One region of the Micromonospora sp. NPDC049107 genome, then DNA from elsewhere that is predicted to be linked to it. Evidence: riboswitches for the same ligand, from Rfam matches in the RefSeq annotation. Region 1 holds a riboswitch; the other holds the start of a gene.
What was found. A riboswitch is a leader RNA that binds a small molecule or an ion and turns the genes downstream of it on or off. The one in region 1 is predicted to bind thiamine pyrophosphate.
Positions count from the first base shown of each region.

Region 2: another riboswitch for thiamine pyrophosphate. It lies ahead of thiE (thiamine phosphate synthase); the one in region 1 lies ahead of AB0B55_RS31980 (ECF transporter S component).

Region 1 is NZ_JBEZEC010000019.1:53,170-63,266, reverse strand. It holds gene AB0B55_RS31990 (energy-coupling factor transporter transmembrane component T) at 1-76, opposite strand, end outside; gene AB0B55_RS31985 (ABC transporter ATP-binding protein) at 168-1,571, opposite strand; gene AB0B55_RS31980 (ECF transporter S component) at 1,783-2,370, opposite strand; TPP riboswitch at 2,448-2,552, opposite strand; gene AB0B55_RS31975 (alpha/beta fold hydrolase) at 2,661-3,491, shown strand; gene AB0B55_RS31970 (AAC(3) family N-acetyltransferase) at 3,515-4,321, shown strand; gene AB0B55_RS31965 (SIS domain-containing protein) at 4,318-5,067, shown strand; gene AB0B55_RS31960 (DUF6328 family protein) at 5,187-5,690, shown strand; gene AB0B55_RS31955 (acyl-CoA dehydrogenase family protein) at 5,888-7,810, shown strand; gene AB0B55_RS31950 (hypothetical protein) at 8,139-8,306, opposite strand; gene AB0B55_RS31945 (hypothetical protein) at 8,929-9,537, opposite strand; gene AB0B55_RS31940 (GNAT family N-acetyltransferase) at 9,620-10,063, opposite strand; gene AB0B55_RS31935 (Fur family transcriptional regulator) at 10,060-10,097, opposite strand, start outside.
Region 2 is NZ_JBEZEC010000011.1:111,689-121,785, forward strand. It holds gene AB0B55_RS25865 (ThuA domain-containing protein) at 1-3,309, opposite strand, end outside; TPP riboswitch at 3,729-3,838, shown strand; gene thiE (thiamine phosphate synthase) at 3,833-4,456, shown strand; gene thiO (glycine oxidase ThiO) at 4,453-5,547, shown strand; gene thiS (sulfur carrier protein ThiS) at 5,547-5,747, shown strand; gene AB0B55_RS25885 (thiazole synthase) at 5,744-6,523, shown strand; gene AB0B55_RS25890 (thiamine phosphate synthase) at 6,520-7,269, shown strand; gene thiD (bifunctional hydroxymethylpyrimidine kinase/phosphomethylpyrimidine kinase) at 7,266-8,051, shown strand; gene thiC (phosphomethylpyrimidine synthase ThiC) at 8,069-9,661, shown strand; gene AB0B55_RS25905 (hypothetical protein) at 9,753-10,097, opposite strand, start outside.

The sequences.
Region 1 (10,097 bases):
CGGCGGCGAGCTTCGCCACCGGATTGCGGCGGGCCAACGGCGCTCCGGGCCGGGCGACCGGCTCGATGCTGATCATCGGCGTGGCTCCTGTTCGGCGCTGCGGCGTCGGTAGCGGCGCGTCGCCGCGTTCACGATCGCTCCGAGGTGACGGTTGCGCGCCGCCGCGCTCACGACCGCTCCAGGGTGACGGTGCGGTCGGCGAGCGCGGCGACGAAGTCCGGGTCGTGGGTGACGCTGACGACGCCGTGCCCGGCGTCGCGCAGGTCGGCGAAGAGGTCGACCAGCTCGCCCCAGGTCCGCCGGTCCTGGCCGAAGGTGGGTTCGTCGCAGATCAGCAGGCGTGGCGCGGTGGCCAGGGCCGTCGCCACGCTGAGGCGTCGCGCCTCCCCACCGGAGAGGGTGTACGGGTTGGCCGCCGCGAGCCGGGTCAGTCGTAACCGCTCGAGTAGCCCGGCCACCGTCGCCTTGACCGCTGCCTCGGGTTGACCCGTCCGGCGTGGGCCGAGCGCCAGCTCGTCGAAGACGGTGCCGGTGACGAACTGGTGCTCCGGGTCCTGAAAGACCGACCCGATGCGCCGCGCCAGCGTGGGGGCGCGCCAGCGGTGCGGGGGAGTGCGATGGTCGGCGTCGGCCAGCTCGGCCGAGGCGGTGACCCGGCCGGTACCCGGTTTGAGCAGCCCGCCGAGCAGCAGCGCCAGGGTGGACTTGCCGGCGCCGTTCGGTCCTCGTACGGCGAGGGCCTCTCCGGCGCGTACCGCCAGATCGGTGGGGCCCAGCCGCGACGGCAGGCCGAGCCGGTCGGCGGTGAGCAGCACGTCGCCGGCGGCGGCGGTGGCCCGGCGCGGCGCGATGGGGTGACCGGGCACCCAGACGCCCTCGGCGGCGAGGGCGTCGCCGTGCGTGGCGAAGACCGCGTCGGGTGGCCCGTCCGCGCGGATGCCGCCGCCGGGCTCCAGGACGACCACCCGGTCGACCAGGGGCAACGCCTCAGCCACCCGGTGTTCGACGAGGATCAGGGTGGTGTCGGCGTCCAGCGCGCCCGACACGGCGCCCCGGACCAGGGTGGCGCCGTCCGGATCGAGGTTGGCGGTCGGCTCGTCGAGCAGCAGCAGGCTGGGCCGCAGCGCCAACGCGCCGGCCAGGGCGAGGCGCTGCTGTTCGCCGCCGGAGAGGGCGGCCGTGTTGCGGTCGCGGGGGTACGGGAAGCCGACGCGCCGCAGCGCCTCGTCGACGCGCGGCCAGATCTCGTCCGCGGGTACGCCCCGGTTCTCCAACCCGAACGCGACGTCGTCGCCGCTGCGTGCCATGACCAACTGGGACTGCGGGTCCTGAAAGACGATGCCGACCCGCTCCCGGCCCTTGCGCGGGTCGAGCCCGTCGATCTCGACGGTGCCCTCCTGCTCACCGGAGTCGTCCGGCAGCAGCCCGGCCAGTGCGCTGAGCAGGGTGCTCTTGCCGGCTCCCGAGGGCCCGAGCAGCAGCACCCGCTCGCCGTCCTCCACTCGGAGATCCACCCCGCGCAGCGCCCAGGCCCGCCGCCCGGCGTGCCGCCACCCAAAACCCCGCAGCAGTACCCCCACAACCCCTCCTCCCGGTTCCCCACACGCTGTTGATCAAGAGGTTCGTGTCAGAATTCCGCCTCGTGGTGACGCGAACCTCTTGATCAACGAGGCAGGGTCGGACGAGGCCGGGTCGGACGGGGCCGGGTCGGACGAGGCCGGGTCGGACGAGGCCGGGTCGGACGGGACAGGGTCGGACGGGACAGGGTCGGACGGGACAGCGTCAGACCAGCGCGCGGGTTCGGCCTGATGGGAGGCGGTCCAGGGCGCCGGTGTTGGCCAGGGCGCGGGTGAGCGCCCAGCCGCCTACACCTGCGATGATCGTGGCGCTGACGATGGTGAGCAGCGCGTACGGGATGCGGTAGTCGCCCAGCGCGTACTCGGCGTTCCAGACGAAGAAGTCGAACAGGGCCGCGCTGAGGCCGGTCAGCGCGCCGGCCAGCACGGCGGTCGGCAGCCGGTACGACCGGTACCGGAACGCGGCGAACGCCAGCTCGGCCCCGATGCCCTGCACGATGCCCTGCGGGATGACCGTGCCGGCCCACTGGCTGCCCAGCAGCGCGGACACGACGGCGGCCACCGTCTCGCAGTAGAGCGCCGCGCCGGGCTTGCGGATGACCAGCCCGCCGACCACGGCCGGCATCAGCCAGACGCCGTAGATCAGCGTCTGCGCCGGCGGGAAGAAGGCGAACGCGCCCTCGGTGGCGCTCCAGACCAGGCCCCAGGCCCAGAAGATGACGCCGAAGGCGACCGCGATCACCGAGGCGACCACGATGTCGATCGTGCGCCAACGGCTGGTGGTGTTGTCCATGCTGTGCTCCCAGTTCAGTGAAACGAACCAGGAGAAGACGCACGCCGCGCGTCCGGTGGCACCGGACCCACGGCGCGGCTGGAGGTCGACCGAACTCCCTGCGCTGGCATTACCCAGATCAGGTTCGAGGGTCTGCGGGCGTGCCCGCACTCTCAGCGCTGTGCGCTCCCCTGTCGGATGTGAAGTTGTCTCGCTGACGCTAGCACCGACCAGGGGTAACAGCCCAGCAGGGCGTCCCCGCGGCCGGCGCATCCGGGTCGGCGCGACGACGGCTGGGTAGGCTGACGATCATGCAGGTCGACGCGCGGGGTCTGACATTCGAGGTACGCACCGGCGGCCCGTCCGACGGCGTCCCCGTCCTGCTGCTGCACGGGTTTCCGCAGCACAGCGGCGAGTGGGACGAGGTCGTGCCGCCGTTGCACGCCGCCGGACTGCGCACGTACGCCCTCGACCAGCGGGGCTACTCGCCGGGCGCGCGCCCCGCCGAGGTGGCGGGGTACCGGATTCCCGAACTGGTCGCCGACGCGGTCGCGGTGCTCGACGCGCTCGGCCTGGACGCCGTGCACCTCGTCGGCCACGACTGGGGCGCGGTCGTGGCCTGGGCGGTGGCCGCCGCGCACCCGCAGCGGGTCCGTACGTTGACGGCGGTGTCGGTGCCGCACCCGGCGGCCATGGCACACGCGCTCGCCACGGACGGCCAGCAGAAGGCCCGGTCGTCGTACATCGCGCTGTTCCGCAAGCCGGGCAAGGCCGAGAAGGTGCTGCTCGCGTGGCACGCGACGGCGCTGCGCAAGCTGCTGGGCGGGGTGGGCGACGCCACCCGGGTGAACCGCTACGCCGACCCGATGCGCGAGCCGGGCGCGCTCACCGCCGCCCTGAACTGGTACCGGGCGATGTCCCGCGCGGACCTGGCCGCCGTGGCCCCGGTCGCCGTACCGACCACCTACGTGTGGAGCGACCGGGACGTCGCGATCGGCCGGACCGCCGCCGAGGCGTGCGCCGCCAACGTCACCGGCGACTATCGCTTCGTACCCCTGGCCGGGGTGACCCACTGGATCCCGGACGCCGCGCCCGACGCGCTGGCCGAGGCGGTCCTGGCGCGGGTCGCCGGGACGGCGTGAGCCGTGCCAGGCGGAGGAGAGCTGTGACCGCGCCCGTCGGCGGGCCGGGCACCCGTCGGTCGATCGCCGCGCAGCTCCGCCTGCTGGGCGTACGCCCCGGATCGACGGTGCTGGTGCACGCCGGGATGCGCCCGCTGGGCTACGTCTGCGGCGGACCGCAGGCGCTGGCGCTGGCGCTGCGTGACGCGCTCGGCCCGGACGGCACGATCGTGGTACCCACCCACACCCCCGACAACAGCGACCCCGCGCAGTGGCGCAACCCGCCGGTGCCGGTGGACTGGTGGCCGCTGATCCGCGCCGAGATGCCCGGCTTCGACCCGGCGGTCACGCCGAGCCGGCACATGGGCGTGTTCGCCGAGACGGTCCGCTGCTGGCCCTCGGCGATGCGTAGCACGCATCCCCAGGTGTCGTTCGCGGCGCTCGGCCCGTCGGCCGGGCAGGTGGTGGCGGGGCACGAACTGGCCGACATGCTCGGCGAGGGCTCGCCGCTGGCCCGGCTCTACGACCTGGACGCCGACGTGCTGCTGCTCGGAGTCGACCACAGCGTCAACACCTCGCTGCACCTGGCCGAGTACCGCCGTCCCGCCCTGGTCCGCGAGCGACTGGGCGCGGCGGTGCGGACTGCCGACGGCGGCCGGGAATGGGTGTGGTGGCAGGACGTCCGGCTCGACGGAAGCGACTTCGGCGCGCTGGGCCGGGACCTCGATGCCACGACGGTGGTCCGCGTCGGCCCGGTGGGCGCCGGGACGGCGAGGCTGGTACGCCAGCGGGCGACGGTCGACTTCGCGGTGCGGTGGTTCGCCCGCAACAGACGGACGGAGGACATATGACGGTGAGCGCCGGGGACTACCTGAGGGTGGTGACCGAGACGATGTCCCGGGTGGCCGCCAGCCAGGCCGAGGCCGTGGGCCGGGCCGCCGACCTGATCGCCGAGGCGGTACGCGCCGACGGGGTGGTGCACGCCTTCGGCACCGGGCACTCGGAGGCCCTCGCCATGGAGATCGCCGGCCGGGCCGGCGGGCTGGTACCCACCAACCGGATCGCCCTGCGGGACCTGGTGCTGCTCGGCGGCGAGCCGGCCGACGTGCTCGGGCCGCTGCTGGAACGGGACCCGGCGGTGGCGCACCGGCTCTGGGCGTTGGCTCCCGTACGGCCCGCCGACATCTTCGTGCTCGCCTCGAACTCCGGGGTCAACGGCGCGATGGTCGAGTTCGCCACGCTGCTCAAGGAGCGGGGTCACCAGCTGGTGGCGATCACCTCCGCACAGCATTCCGGCCGGATGACCTCCCGCCACCCGTCCGGGCGCAAGCTGGCCGACCTCGCCGACGTGGTGCTCGACAACGGCGCCCCGTACGGCGACGCGACGCTGCCGCTGCCCGACGGGGGCGCGGTCGGCGCGGTCTCCTCGATCACGGCCGCGCTGCTGGCCCAGCAGGTCACCGTGGAGGTGGTGGCCCGGCTGCTCGCGGCGGGTGAGCGGCCTCCGGTCTACCTGTCGGCGAACATCCCGGACGGGGACGCGCACAACAATGCGCTGGAGGCCCGGTACGTGGGTCGGATCCGTCGCGGGTCCTGACATTGCCGCACGATGAACGGCAGGTGTCGTGAGCCTGTTTCACGCTCGGTCGTGTGGGGCATTGGCGTTGCTGCCGGCGGCCGGGACCGCCGGCAGTACCGTCTCACCGGAGGTAGCGCGTGTCCAAGGAGACCGAGAAGCAACGCTGGCAGCGCAACTTCGCCGACCTGCTCCAGGAGTTGCGGGTCGCCCAGACCGGCGTGCAGATCCTCTTCGCCTTCCTGCTCACCCTGCCGTTCAGCAACGGGTTCACCCGGACCAGCGAGTTCCAGCGCGACGTCTACATCGTCGCCCTGCTCGCCGCGGCCGCCGCCACCGCGATGATCATTTCGCCGGTGGCGTTCCACCGGGCGCTGTTCCGCCAGGGGCGCAAGCCGGAACTGGTGCGGTTCGCGCACCTCATGGCGACCGGCGGCCTCGCCTTCATGCTGATCGCCATGGTCAGCGCGGTGCTGCTGATCACCGACTTCGTGCTGGACCGGCCGATCGCCTTCGTGTTGAGCGCGCTGGCCGGGCTCTGGTTCCTCGTCTTCTGGGTGATCCTGCCGTTCGCCCGCCGCAACTGGGGTGACGACGACATCGACGACGAGGACGACGACCCGGACACGCTCAGCGTGGGCTGATCTTCGTCGATGTTCCCGCCACGCTACCCCTGGGTAACAACCGGGGGTAGCGTGGCGTTAGTCGCACACGTCGAGCAGCCGCACCGAGCTTCGAGGGGGCAGCCGTGACCACGACACAGGACGGCCGACCGGCACCGGACGGCCCCGAATCCGGTCCTGCCCCCGAACCCGGTGCCTCGGCCGGCACCGCCGCGCCGCTGCCCGCCGAGGCGGGCCAGGTCTCGGAGAAGGAGGCCCGCCGAGTCGCCGAGGCCGCCCGCGAGTCCACCTGGGACCGTCCCAGCTTCGGCAAGGAACTGTTCCTCGGCCGGTTCCGGCTCGACCTCATCGACCCGTGGCCGCGCTCCGACCCGGACGACGTGGCCCGCGCTGAGGAGTTCCTCGGCCAGCTGCGCTCCTTCGTCACCTCCGAGGTGGACGGCGCGGCCATCGAGCGGGACGCCTCCATCCCCGACTCCGTCTTCCACGGCCTCGCCGACCTCGGCGCGTTCGGCATGAAGATCGACCGGAAGTACGGCGGCCTTGGGCTCAGCAACCTGCACTACTGCCGGGCCCTGATGCTGGCCGGCTCGGCCAGCCCGGCGATCGGCGCGCTGCTCTCGGCCCACCAGTCGATCGGCGTGCCGCAACCGCTGAAGATGTTCGGCACCGCCGAGCAGAAGCAGCGTTTCCTGCCCCGACTCGCCGCAGGGGAGGTCTCCGCGTTCCTGCTCACCGAGCCGGACGTCGGCTCCGACCCGGCGCGCCTCGCCACCACCGCCGAACCGACCGACGACGGCACCGGTTACCGGCTCAACGGCGTGAAACTCTGGGCCACCAACGGCACCGTGGCCACCCTGCTGGTGGTGATGGCCCGGGTGCCCGCCACCGAAGGTCGACGCGGCGGCATCACCGCGTTCGTGGTGGACGGCGACAGCGCCGGCATCACCGTGGAACGGCGCAACGAGTTCGTCGGCCTGCGCGGCCTGGAAAACAGCCTGACCCGTTTCCACGACGTCTTCGTGCCCGCCGAGAACGTCATCGGCGGCGAGGGCAAGGGCCTCAAGATCGCCCTGACCACGCTGAACACCGGCCGGCTCTCCCTACCGGCCATGTGCGTGGGCGCCGGCAAGTGGGCGCTGCACGTGGCCCGGGGATGGGCCGCCGACCGCGTCCAGTGGGGACGACCGGTGGGCGAGCACGAGGCCGTCGCCCAGAAGCTCTCCTTCATCGCCGCGACCACGTACGGCATGGAGACCATGCTCGACCTGTGCTGCCTGCTCGCCGACGACGACCGCAACGACATCCGGATCGAGGCGGCGCTGGTCAAGCTCTACGCCAGTGAGATGGCCTGGAAGATCGCCGACGAGCTGGTCCAGATCCGGGGCGGGCGCGGCTACGAGACCGCCGACTCGCTGGCCGCCCGCGGCGAACGCCCGGCCAACGTTGAACAGGTGCTCCGCGACCTGCGCATCAACCGGATCTTCGAGGGCTCCACCGAGATCATGCACCTGCTGATCGCCCGGGAGGCCGTCGACGCCCACCTGTCGGTGGCCGGCGACATCATCGACCCGGAGGCGGGGCTCGGCCGCAAGGCCCGCGCCGGCGCCCGAGCGGGAGCGTTCTACGCGCGGTGGCTGCCGACCCTCACGGTCGGCAAGGGCCAGAGCCCATCGGCGTACGCCGAGTTCGGCCCCCTCGCCGGCCACCTGCGTCAAGTGGAACGCTCCTCGCGCAAGCTGGCCCGTTCGACGTTCTACGCGATGTCCCGTTGGCAGGGAAAGATGGAGCGCAAGCAGGCGTTCCTCGGGCGCATCGTGGACATCGGCGCGGAGCTGTTCGCGATGTCCGCCGTCTGCGTCCGCGCGTCCGCCGAACGTGACTCCCACCCGGAGAACGTCGAGCTGGCCGACCTGTTCTGCCGGCAGGCCCGCGTTCGGGTGGACGCGCTGTTCGCCGCCCTCTGGGACAACACCGACTCGGTCGACACCGCCGCCGCCAAGCGGATCCTCGCAGGCCGCTACGCGAGCGTGGAGGAGGGCGTCGTCACCCCGTCCGCCGAACTGCCCTGGGTGGCCCGCTGGGAGCCCGGCCCGTCCACCGCCGAGGACGTCCGCCGCCGTATCCCCCCGAAACCGTAACGTTCGCGACAGGTCCCCCGCCCCATCGGCGGGGACGATCGCGGCGTTGGCAGGGAGATCGTGCTCGATCCTGGATCCAGTGGCATCCCTCCGACCCCGAGGCCACTACTTCCTGGTTCGAGCACGATCGCGGCTCGGCTCGGCGCGGCTCGGCTCGGCGCGGCTCGGCTCGGCTCGGCTCGGCGCGGCGCGGCGCGGCGCGGCGCGGCTCGGCTCGGGGCGCGGGTCGGGGCGGCGCGGCGCGGGTCGGCGCGGCGCGGCGCGGGTCGGGGCGGCGCGGGTCGGGGCGGCGCGGGGCGCGGGTCGGGTCGGGTCGGGGCGGGGCACGTCAGCGGGCGACCGCCCAGGCCAACACCCCGGCCAGGATCAGACCGTTGAGCACGGCCAGCGCGAGGTACGCGGCGGGCGGGATCTTCTTGCCCCGGCGGACGAAGGAGACCAGCACGGCGGCGTAGCCGAGCAGCAGGACGGCGATGACGATCAGGAAGTAGAACACCCGACGACCTTAACGGCCTGCACCCGCCCCTCCGAGCCGCCGCCACACCCCCGCCCCCGCGCCCCCCGCCCCCGCGCCCCCCGCCCCCGCGGCCCGGGTCCGGTGTCCGCGCCGATCTTGCACTTTCGGTCGTCAACTCGGCACGGTATGCCCCTTTAGTCACCACAGAAAGTGCAAGATCGCGAGGCGGTCACCGCCCGACCTCGTCGATCATGGAGTTGTGGTGCCTGTTATGGGGGTTGACGGGTGCTTTGTCGCCCACCAGAACTCCATGATCGACGGGCGAGGGTGCGGGCGGGGTGGGGCGGACGTGGGGGTGGGGGTGAGGGCGCGCCCGTGGGCGGGGGCTTGGGCGCGGCTGGGTGAGGGTGACGGTCGGCGTGAGGGCGTGTGGCGGGGGTGAGGGTGACGGTCTCGGCGTGAGGGCACGTGGCGGGGGCGAGGGCGTGGGCGCGTGGGGAGGGCGAGAGCGTGGGCGCGGGTGGGCGCGTGGCGGGGGCGTGGGCGCGTGGCGGGGGCGAGGGCGTGGGCCCGGGTGGGCCCGGGTGGGCGCGTCGAGGGTGCGTCGAGGGCGCGTGGCGAGCGCGAAGGTGGGCGTGCGGGCGTGAGGTGAGGGCTGGGGTTAGCGGGATTTGTGGCGGAGGCCTAGGTGGCGTAGTTCCAGGGCGGCCAGGGCGTCGACGGTGTCGTCGTCGCCGCGTCGCCACGCCTCGGCGACGTCGGGCGCGATCCGGGTGAGGCGGCCCAGCGGTTGGGTGGCCAGCGCGCGCAGCGCGAGCAGGTCCCGTCCGGCGGGTACGGCGGCGAGCTTGGCGGCCGAGCCGGCGCGGCGCATCCAGCGCAGCCGCAGCGGCAGCCAACCGAAGAGCACCAGACCGAGCGGGAAGATCAGCACCGCGACGGCGAGGGCGAGGGCGAGTTGGTCGACGAGGTGCTGCTGCTCCCGGCCGGCGTCGGCGAGCCCTCGGGCGGCGTCGGCGGCGCGCTGGAAGGGCGCGGTCAGCTCGTCACCGACCAGCGGTACCCGGCGTACCTTGCCGCCGGCGTCGGCGAGGTTGTCGGCGAGGCCACTGCCCGCGCCCTCCAGCTTCTGCCCGGGTACGGCGAGCTTCTGCACCAGGTCGTGCAGCCAGAGGGCGGCGCGGATCGCGGCGTACACCCAGATGACGACGAGCAGGTCGGTGAGCAACTGACGGACGGCGGTCGGAAACCGATCGGCGTAGATCTTCACGTCGGACAGCGTGCCACGAACGACGACGGCCCGGCACCCGTCGATTCGGTGGCCGGACCGGAGGGCGGGAACCAGCCGTCGATCAGGCGAGCCGCAGGTCCACGAACGCGATGGTGTCGCCCGGTAGGACGTACCGTTCGGTCTCGACGAAGCCGTGGTGGCGGGCGAACCGCAGGCCCTCGTCGTTGGACGCCAGGACGACGGTTTCGATGGTCTGCGCGCCCAGCTCACGGGCCCGGGCCAGCCCGCGCTGGTAGATCTGCTCCCCGTAGCCGTGCCGGCGGCTCTCGGGTAGCACCCGGGCGATCACGGTCGCGGCGTCGGGTGCCGGGGGACGTACGGTCGAGCAGCCCACGGCGACCCCGTCGGCGTACGCGACCTCGAGGATGTGGCGCTGGGCGCGAGCGGCGATCTCGTCGGCCGACAGGGGCGCCGTCGGGATGATCGAGTTGTGGATGTGCTGCCAGTCGCGCAGCGCCGTCTCAGCGCCCGCGGACTGCACCGGCGTGAACCGAAGACCCGTCATCGGACGCAGGTCGGGCAGGTGCCGAAGATCTCCA
Region 2 (10,097 bases), on a different contig from region 1:
CGTGGCGTACGACTTGGCACCCTTGCTGTCGGTCACCGTGAGGGTGGCCGTGAAGGCGCCGACGCTGGTGTACGTGTGGCTGGCGTCCAGGGTGGACGCCGTACCGCCGTCACCGAAGTCCCAGGCGTACGTCAGCGGGGTGTCACCCTCGGCGTCGGTGGCCGTGCCGTCGAAGGCGACGGTGACCGGCGCGGTGCCCGTGGTCGGGGTCGCGGTGGCGGTGACCACCGGCGGCCCGTTCTCGGTGACGCCGCGACCGACGAAGTCCATCCAGTTGACGTTGAACAGCGAACCCGTTCCGCCGTTCGGGTCACGGGCCACGAAGTACAGCCCGCCGCTCGCGGCACCGGTCACCGGCGCGCTCACGTCCGTGTACGTCTGCCACCCGCCGGTCGCCGGAACGGTGGCCGTGGCCACGACCGGTCCGTCGACCGCACCGGCGTGGACCTCGATCCGACCGCCAGCGGCGGCCGAGGCGGCCCGGAACCGGATCTCGGTGATGTTGGTGAGGTTCGCCGGAACGACCGACCACCAGTCGCCGTCCTCGATGAACGCGATGCTCTGACCGCCACCGGCGGTGTCGGTCGCGGCCTCGCGCTGCACGCCGGCGTCGCCGCCGCCCGTGCTCACCGGGGTACGCCCGGTGGCGGTGAAGTACTCGGCCTGCTTCTGCTTGGGCTGCAGGATCTCGATCTGCCGGCCGGTGAGCGCGCCGGAACCGCCCGCGCCACCCTTGTCGGTGTAGGTGGCCTCGAAGACCGCGAACACGTTCGCCTCGGCGCCGTGCCCGGAGGCGAGCGACGTCTGGACCGTGCCGGTGCAGCCGGTGTGCTGCTCCAGCGGGTGGGCGTGCTCGTCGTGACCGAGCAGCACCTGGAGGTTCACCTTGGTGCAGTCGATCTGCCCGTCCTCGGGGTCGGTCACCTTGACCGTGTAGCGGACCTGGTCACCCCAGTTGAAGAAGCCACCGTCCGGCGGGAACTCGATGGTTACCGTCGGCGCGGTGTTGCCCACGGTGACCGGTACGTTGGCCACCGCCGTGCGGCCCTTCGGGTTGGTCACGGTGAGCTGCGCCGTGTAGTTGCCCGCCGTGGCGTAGGTGTGCGTCGGGTTGGCCTCGGTGGAGGTCTGCCCGTCACCGAACGCCCAGGCGTAGGTGAGCGTTCCACCGTCCGGGTCCCGGGAGCCGGCGCTGGAGAACTCCACCGTCAACGGGGCCGGACCCGAGGTCGGGTTGGCGGCCGCCGCCGCGATCGGCGCACGGTCACCGGCGGTGTAGTCGATCCGGTAGACCCCGGAGTTGTCGTTGTTGCCGCCGAAGCCGCTGCCCCACTCGATCAGGTACAGTGCGCCGTCCGGACCGAACTCGAAGTCCATCGGCCGGATCATCGACATGCCGGGCAGCAACTGGTTGATGTCCACCAACGACTTGCCGTCGGCGGTCATCTGCATCGTGTACATCTTGTTCTGGTTCCACTCGCCCAGCAGCGCCTTGCCGTCGAAGTAGGCCGGCCACTTGCGGGTCGAGTTGAGGTTGGCGTCGTACCGGTAGGCCGGGCCGCCCATCGGGGCGCCACCGCCACCGATCTCCGGGTACCGCGCGTCACCGGCGTAGCCGTAGTCGACGGTGGCCGGGACGACCGGCGGGAGGTTGGTCAGGCCCGTGTTGTTGGGCGAGTTGTTGACCGGCGCGGCGCAGTCGAACTTCGGACCGCTCGGGCCGGACGGGAACGTGTAGTCGTTGTAGGCCTCGTTCGTGCCCGTGCAGTACGGCCAGCCGTAGTTGCCGGGGGTCACGACGTTCCACTCGACCAGACCCCGCGGGCCCCGGTCCGGGTTGTTCGAGTTGGCGTCCGGCCCGTAGTCACCGACGTACAGCGTGTCGGTCTTCGGGTCGGTGCCGATCCGGAACGGGTTGCGGAAGCCCATCGCGTAGATCTCGGGACGGGTCTTCTCGGTGCCGGCCGGGAAGAGGTTGCCGGACGGAACGGTGTACGTCCCGTTGTCCTCCGGGTGGATCCGGAGCACCTTGCCGCGCAGGTCGTTCGTGTTGGCCGACGTGCGCTGCGAGTCGTAGTCCTGGCGACCCGGACGCTCGTCGAGCGGCGCGTACGCGTTCGACTCGAACGGGTTGGTGTTGTCACCGGTGGCCAGGTACAGGTTGCCGGCGCTGTCGAAGGTCATGCTGCCGCCCGCGTGGCAGCAGGTGTTGCGCTGGGTGTCGACCCGCAGCACCTGCTTCTCGCTCGCCAGGTCGATGGTGTCGCCGGTCACGGTGAACCGGGACAGCAGGTTGCGCGTGACGTTGTCGTTCGGGGCGTAGTAGAGATACACCCACTTGTTGGTGGCGAAGTCCGGGTCGAGCCGGATGCCGATCAGGCCGTCCTCGTTGCCGGTGAAGACGTCCAGGTCGACGGCGGTGACGGTGTTGCCGGTGTCCGGCTTGATGATCTGCACCCGACCGTCGCGCTCGATGTAGAAGACCCGCCCGTCGGGGGCGATGTCCAGCTCCATCGGGTTGCTGGTGTTGCTGTCCAGCGTGACCTTCTCGAAGTTGGAGGTCTTCGACGCGCCGCAGTCGGCGTCGACCACGCCGGCCGCCGTCTGGATGCCGCCGAGCAGGTGCTTGAGGAACTCGGGCTCGGCGTACGACTCACGGGTGTGCCCGCCGCCGGTGTACCAGGAGCGGCCACCGTCGAAGTCCTGGCACCACGCCGTCGGGTGGTCGGCGCCCATCGCGCCGGCGCCCGGGGTGTAGCTCTTCTCGTCCAGGCTGGCCAGGACGTGCACGTCCGACCGGGGGTTGGTCTGGAAGTTGTACCACTCGTCGAACCGGGACCAGCGTTCCGGCAGTCCGGCGGTGGACGGGTGGGCCGGGTCCTCCACCTTGACGGTGGCCTGCTGGTTCTGCGGGTGGTTGGCGAAGTACGCGCCGACCAGGTCGCCGTACCAGGCCCAGCTGTACTCGGTGTCCGAGGCGGCGTGGACGCCGACGTAACCGCCGCCGGCCTTCACGTACCGCTCGAAGGCCGCCTGCTGGTCGGCGTTGAGAACGTCACCGGTGGTGGAGAGCCAGATCACGGCCTTGTACTTGGCGAGGTTGGCGTCGCTGAACGCGGCACCGTCCTCGGTGGTGTCCACCGTGAAGCCGTTGGTGGCGCCGAGCTGCTGGATGGCGGCGATGCCGGTGGGGATGGCGTCGTGCCGGAAGCCGGCGGTCTTCGAGAAGATCAGGACGGAGTAGGGGTCGGCCGCAGCGGCCTTCGGCGCGTTCGGCGCCGCCTGGGAGAGCGGAGCCGCGACAGGCACGTCTCGCGCGGGGATCTGTGCTCCGGTCGGAGCCGCCTGCGCCGGGGACCCGATGAGGGCCGTCGACGTCAGGGCGAGGGACAACAGGGTAGCGGTGAGTGGTAAACGGGCACGACGAGAACGGGACACGCCGCCTCCAATGTCGCGGTGGACAGGGATCGCGGGGCCGGCTCGCCGAAGACCGTCCCAGATGGAGCCGGTGGGGACGCCGTGCCAGGGCGTCCACGCCGGCATTTTGTCGAATCGCTGAACAAATTAGTTCTGCTGCATCGATGTCCGGCAAGATGCCGGCGGGTAACGGTTCTGCAACGGCGGGCGACATTCCGAACAGGACAGGAGAAAGCACCCCGATCGATACGCCGCCTCGGGTCGATGACCCACCCTTGGCAGCGGAGGCCGAACTGTCGTACGGTGACACGCAAGTAACCCACGGGAGCCCGGTGTACCGGGCTGAGAGGGGGGCTGACAGCCCCCGACCGTCGAACCTGATCCGGGTAATGCCGGCGCAGGGAGGAGCGTTGCCGTGCCGTCCCTTGGACGACTGCATCTGATCACCGACACCCGACCCGGGCGCGATCCCCTCACCGTGGTCCGGGCCGCCCTCGCGGCGGCCCACGCCGACCTCGTCGTGCAGGTCCGGGTCCAGGACTCCGCCACCGACCGCGAGGCGTACGACCTGGCCGCCCGGGTGCTCGCGCTGTGCGCGCCGTACGGGGCGACGTGCCTGATCAACGACCGACTGCACGTGGCGCTGGCGGTCGACGCCGCCGGTGGACACGTCGGCGCCGACGACCTGCCGGTCGCCGCGGCCCGGCACGTGCTCGGCCCCACCGGCGTGCTGGGCGTCACCGCCCGCGAGCCGCGCGGCGCGGTCGAGGCGGTCGTCGCCGGGGCCACCTACCTCGGCGTCGGCCCGTGCCACGCCACCAGCACCAAGTCCGGCCTGCCCGACCCCATCGGGGCAGTCGGGGTACGCGACGTCGTCGACGCCGTCGACGTGCCGGTCATCGCGATCGGGGGAGTGACCGCCGACCGGGTGCCGGCGCTGCGCGCCGCCGGGGCGTACGGGGTGGCCGTGGTCGGGGCGGTCTCCTCGGCCGCCGATCCGGGACGGGCTACCACCGACCTGCTGCGGGCGCTGGCGTGACCCGCGCCGACGTGGCGGTGGTGGGCGCGGGCCCGATCGGGCTGGCGATCGCGTGGCGCTGTGCCACCCGTGGCCTGCGCGTCGAGGTGCACGACCCGACGCCCGGGTCGGGGGCGTCGGCCGTCGCCGCCGGGATGCTCTCCCCGGTCGCCGAGGCGTACTTCGGGGAACGGCGACTGACCGAGCTGCTGGTGGCCTCCGCCGCGCGTTGGCCCGCGTTCGCCGCCGAACTGACCGACGCCAGCGACGCCACGATCGGCTACCGGACCGAGGGCACCCTGATGGTCGGGCTGACCGGCGACGACCTGGCCGAGGCCCGCCGGCTGTGGGCGTACCAACAGGGTCTGGATCTGCCGGTGACGGCGCTGCGCCCCACTGAGCTGCGCGACCGCGAGCCGGCGCTCGCGCCCCGGGTTCGCGGCGGCGCGTTCGCGCCCACCGACCACCAGGTCGATCCCCGGCGGCTGGTGCCGGCGCTGCGCACGGCCGCGCGGCGGGCCGGCGCGGCGTTCGTGCCGCGGCCGGTCCGGCGATTGTCCGAGGTGGAGGCCGGAGTCACGGTGGTCGCGGCCGGTTGCGGCGCCGCCGCCCTCACCGGCCTGCCGGTTCGGCCGGTGAAGGGCCAGATCCTCCGGCTGCGCGCGCCCGGCGGCGTCGCGCCGGGCTTCCGGCACGTGATCCGGGGGTACGCCGACGGCGAGCACGTCTACCTGGTGCCCCGCGCCGACGGCGAGGTGGTGCTCGGCGCGACGGTCGAGGAGCGGTCGGACACCACCGTCACCGCCGGCGCGGTGCAGCGGCTGCTGCGCGCCGGGGTCGACCTGCTGCCCGAACTGACCGAGTACGACCTGGTGGAGGCCGTCGCCGGGCTGCGGCCCGGTACCCCGGACAACGCGCCGATCCTCGGGCCGCTGCCCGGCCGGCCGGACGTGCTGGCCGCCACCGGGCACCACCGGCACGGCATCGTCCTGACCCCGGTCACCGCCGAGGCGATCACCGAACTGGTGCTCACCGGAACGCCCGACCCGCTGCTCACCGGCTTCGGCGCCGACCGGTTCGCCGGCCCGAGAAGCAGTTTCGAGGAGGAGTGATGGAGCTGACGGTGAACGGAGCCGGGCGCAGCGTCCCCGGCGGTGTGTCGGTGGCCGACCTGGTCCAAGACGTCGCGCCGCACCAGCGTGGCGTCGCGGTCGCGGTCAACGGCGAGGTGGTGCCCCGGGCCGGCTGGCCGGCCACGGAGCTGCGCGACGGCGACCAGGTCGAGGTGCTCACCGCCGCGCAGGGCGGGTGAGCGGCGTGCCGTTCGAACTGGGTGGGGAGACGTTCGGCTCGCGGTTGATCCTCGGCACCGGCGGGGCCGCGAACCTGCACGTGCTGGAGCAGGCGATCCGGGCGTCCGGCACGGAACTCGTCACGCTGGCACTGCGCCGGGTGGACACCGCCCCGGGCACCGGAGGCGGGCTGCTGGACCTGCTGGACCGGTGCGGCGTACGGCTGCTGCCGAACACGGCCGGCTGCCACACCGCGGCCGAGGCGGTGAAGGTGGCCCGGCTGGCGCGCGACGCGTTCGATACCGACTGGGTGAAGCTGGAGGTGATCGGCGACGAGCGGACGCTGCTGCCCGACGGGGTGGAGCTGCTCCGCGCCGCCGAGGAACTCGTCGCCGACGGTTTCACGGTGCTGCCGTACACCAGCGACGACCCGGTGCTCGCCCGCCGCCTCGCCGACGTGGGCTGCGCCGCGGTGATGCCCGCCGGGGCGCCGATCGGCTCGGGACTCGGCATCGGCAACCCGCACCACATCCGGCTGATCCGGCAGAGCGTGGACGTGCCGGTGATCCTCGACGCCGGCATCGGCACCGCCTCCGACGCGGCGCTCGCCATGGAGCTGGGCTGCGACGCCGTCCTGCTGGCCAGCGCGGTCACCCGGGCCGCCGACCCGGTGGCGATGGCGACGGCGATGCGGTACGCCGTCGAGGCCGGCCGCCTGGCGGCGGGCGCGGGCCGGATCGCCCGGCGCTTCCACGCCCTCGCGTCCACCCCCGACGAGGGAAGACCGAACCTGTGACGGGGTCGCCGCCGGCCGGGGTGGTCCTGTTGACCGATCGGCTGGTCGCCAGGAGCGGTCTCGAACGGGTCGTGGCGGGGGCGGTCGCCGGGGGAGTGCGCTGGGTCGTGCTGCGGGAGAAGGACCTGCCCCGCGCCGAGCGCGCCGCCCTCGCCGTCGAGCTACGCGCGATCCTCGCCGACGCCGGCGGGACCCTCATCGTGGCCGGCCCCGACCCGCTGGGCGGCGACGTCGTCCACCTGCCGGCCGCCGGCCCGTACCCGCCGCCACGCCACGGTCTGGTCGGCCGCTCCTGCCACAACGAGACCGAACTGAACCGCCTCACCACCGAGCACTACGCCACCCTCTCCCCGATCTGGCCCACCACCACCAAACCCGGCTACGGCCCACCCCTACAAGCAACGGGCCTGCGAAAGCTGATCGAGATCAGCCCGGTGCCCCTGTTGGCGCTGGGTGGCATCGAAACCCCGGAACAGGTAACCGCCTGCGTGCAGGCAGGAGCCGCCGGAGTGGCAGTACTCGGCGCACTCATGCGCGCAAGAAACCCCGAAGAGGCAGCGGCAAACCTGACCAGCGCCTTCGAAGAGGCGGTCACCCAGAAGGTCCTAAAAGGCCGGCACGGGCGCACGGAGGTCCCCCGGTCAGGGCTGCGGCCGACCGTGCCCACGCAGGGATCAAGCCTGACCGCCCGGAGTGGGCACGGTCGGCCGCCGCCCCAAACCGCGACCACGAAGGAAAGCCAGTGACCCCGAAAACCACGCTAACCATCGCCGGCTCCGACTCCGGCGGTGGCGCGGGCATCCAGGCGGACCTCAAGGTCTTCGCGGCGCTCGGCGCGTACGGCACGAGTGTCCTCACGGCGGTCACCGCGCAGAACACCCGGGGTGTCGACGCCGTCCTGCCGTTGCCACCGCGCACGGTCGCGGAGCAGTTGGACAGCGTGCTCGCCGACTTCACCGTGGGCGCGGTCAAGACGGGGATGCTCGGCACCCCGGCCGTCGCCGACGTGGTGGCTCAGGCGGCCCGGGACGGTCGGTTGCCCCAGCTCGTCGTCGATCCGGTGCTGGTCGCGACGAGCGGTCACCGGCTGGGCGTGGTGGGCGCGGTGGAGCGGCTGCTTCCGTACGCCCGGGTGGCGACGCCGAACTGCGCGGAGGCCGCGGCCATCACCGGACGTGGCGTGGACGACGTGGCGGGGATGGTCGTGGCCGCCGAGGCGCTTGCGGCCGGCGGCCCGGAGTACGTGGTGGTCACCGGCGGCGACGTCGCTGGGGACGAGGCGGTCGACGTGCTGTGCGGCGCTGGCGTCACCACTCTGCTGCGCGGTCCCCGGGTGGACACCCGGCACACCCACGGCACCGGCTGTTCGTTCTCGGCGGCCGTCGCCGTGCGGCTGGCGCTGGGGGATCCGGTGCCGGCGGCGGTGCAGGTCGCCAAGGAGTACGTGTTCCGCGCGCTGACCGGCGGGCGGGGCTGGGAGCTGGGCACGGGGCGCGGGCCGCTGGATCACTTCGGCTGGTCCGCCTGATCACCAGGGAGGTTGTCATGCAGGCACGAGGCAAGGTGTACGTCGAGGGGTCGCGGCCGGATGTGCGGGTGCCGTTCGCGGAGGTGACGCTGACCGGTGACCATCCGCCGGTACGGCTCTACGACACGTCCGGCCCGGGGTCGGACCCGGCGGTGGGGTTGCCGGCGCTGCGTGGTCCGTGGATCGCCGAGCGCGGTGACGTGGCCCCCGTGCGGGGCGCGGGCACGCCGCTGGCCGGCGCGGAGGGTCGTCGGCCCACGCAGTTCGCGTACGCGCGGGCGGGTGTGGTGACGCCGGAGATGGAGTTCGTGGCGATCCGGGAGAACGTCGACCCGGAGCTGGTCCGGACCGAGATCGCCGCCGGTCGGGCGGTGCTGCCGCTGAACGTGAACCACCCGGAGTGCGAGCCGGCGATCATCGGTAAGGCGTTCCTGGTCAAGGTGAACGCCAACATCGGCACGTCGGCGGTCAGCTCGTCGGTAGCCGAGGAGGTGGAGAAGCTGACCTGGGCGACCCGGTGGGGCGCGGACACCGTGATGGACCTGTCCACGGGCAAGCGGATCCACGAGACCCGTGAGGCGATCGTGCGCAACTCCCCGGTGCCGATCGGGACGGTGCCGATCTATCAGGCGTTGGAGAAGGTCGGCGGCGACCCGGTGAAGTTGAGCTGGGAGGTGTTCGCCGAGACCGTCATCGAGCAGGCCGAGCAGGGCGTGGACTACATGACGGTGCACGCCGGGGTGCTGCTGCCGTACGTGCCGCTGGCCGTGGACCGGGTGACCGGGATCGTCTCCCGGGGCGGCTCGATCATGGCGGCCTGGTGCCTGGCGCACCACGAGGAGAACTTCCTGTACACCAACTTCGCGGAGCTGTGCGCGATCCTCGCGCGCTACGACGTGACGTTCTCGCTCGGTGACGGGCTGCGGCCCGGTTCGATCGCGGACGCCAACGACGAGGCGCAGTTCGCCGAGCTACGCACCCTCGGTGAGCTGACGAAGGTCGCCTGGGAGCACGACGTGCAGGTGATGATCGAGGGCCCGGGTCACGTGCCCATGCACAAGATCAAGGAGAACGTGGACCTCCAGCAGGAGTGGTGCCACGAGGCGCCCTTCTACACGCTCGGTCCACTGACCACCGACATCGCGCCCGCGTACGACCACATCACCTCGGCGATCGGCGCGGCGATGATCGGCATGTTCGGGACCGCCATGCTCTGCTACGTCACCCCGAAGGAGCACCTCGGCCTGCCGGACCGGGACGACGTGAAGGCCGGCGTGATCGCGTACAAGATCGCCGCCCATGCTGCCGACCTGGCCAAGGGGCACCCCGGCGCGCAGGCGTGGGACGACGCGCTGTCGAAGGCACGGTTCGAGTTCCGCTGGGAGGACCAGTTCAACCTCTCGCTGGACCCGGAGACCGCGCGCTCGTACCACGACGCGACGCTGCCGGCCGAGCCCGCGAAGACCGCCCACTTCTGCTCGATGTGCGGCCCGAAGTTCTGCTCCATGAAGATCACCCAGGAGCTGAAGGAGTACGCCGCCCGCGGCATGAAGGACAAGTCGGAGGAGTTCGTCTCCGGCGGCGGGAAGGTCTACCTGCCCCTGGCCTGACGGTTTGGCGCGGTCGACCCCGGGTTCCGGGAAGTCGGGGCGTCCTGGCCGGCAGGAAGGCCCGAATTCACGGAACCCGGGGTCGGTCGGTTCAGTCGCGGTGGTGGCGGCCGGTGGAGCGCAGCGAGCGACGGCCGCTCTCCTGCTCGGGCTCGTTGTCGGTGACCGGCTTGCTCAGGCCGGCGACCCAGTCGACGAACTCCTCGTCCTGCGAGGGCAGCGGCTCCGCCGCATCGGGCGCGGGCCGGCTCTCCTCGTCGGCCCGCACCCGGTTACGCCGGAACAGCCCGCCGAGCCGCCCTCGCCGGGAGGACCGCCCGTCGTCCGTGGACGTCCGCGCGGGGTCGTTCGCCGGCTCGGCCCTGCCGGCGGTGGTGGACGCGTCCCCCTGCTCCGGTACGACCGGAGTGATCGACGGCGGCACGATGGACCTCGC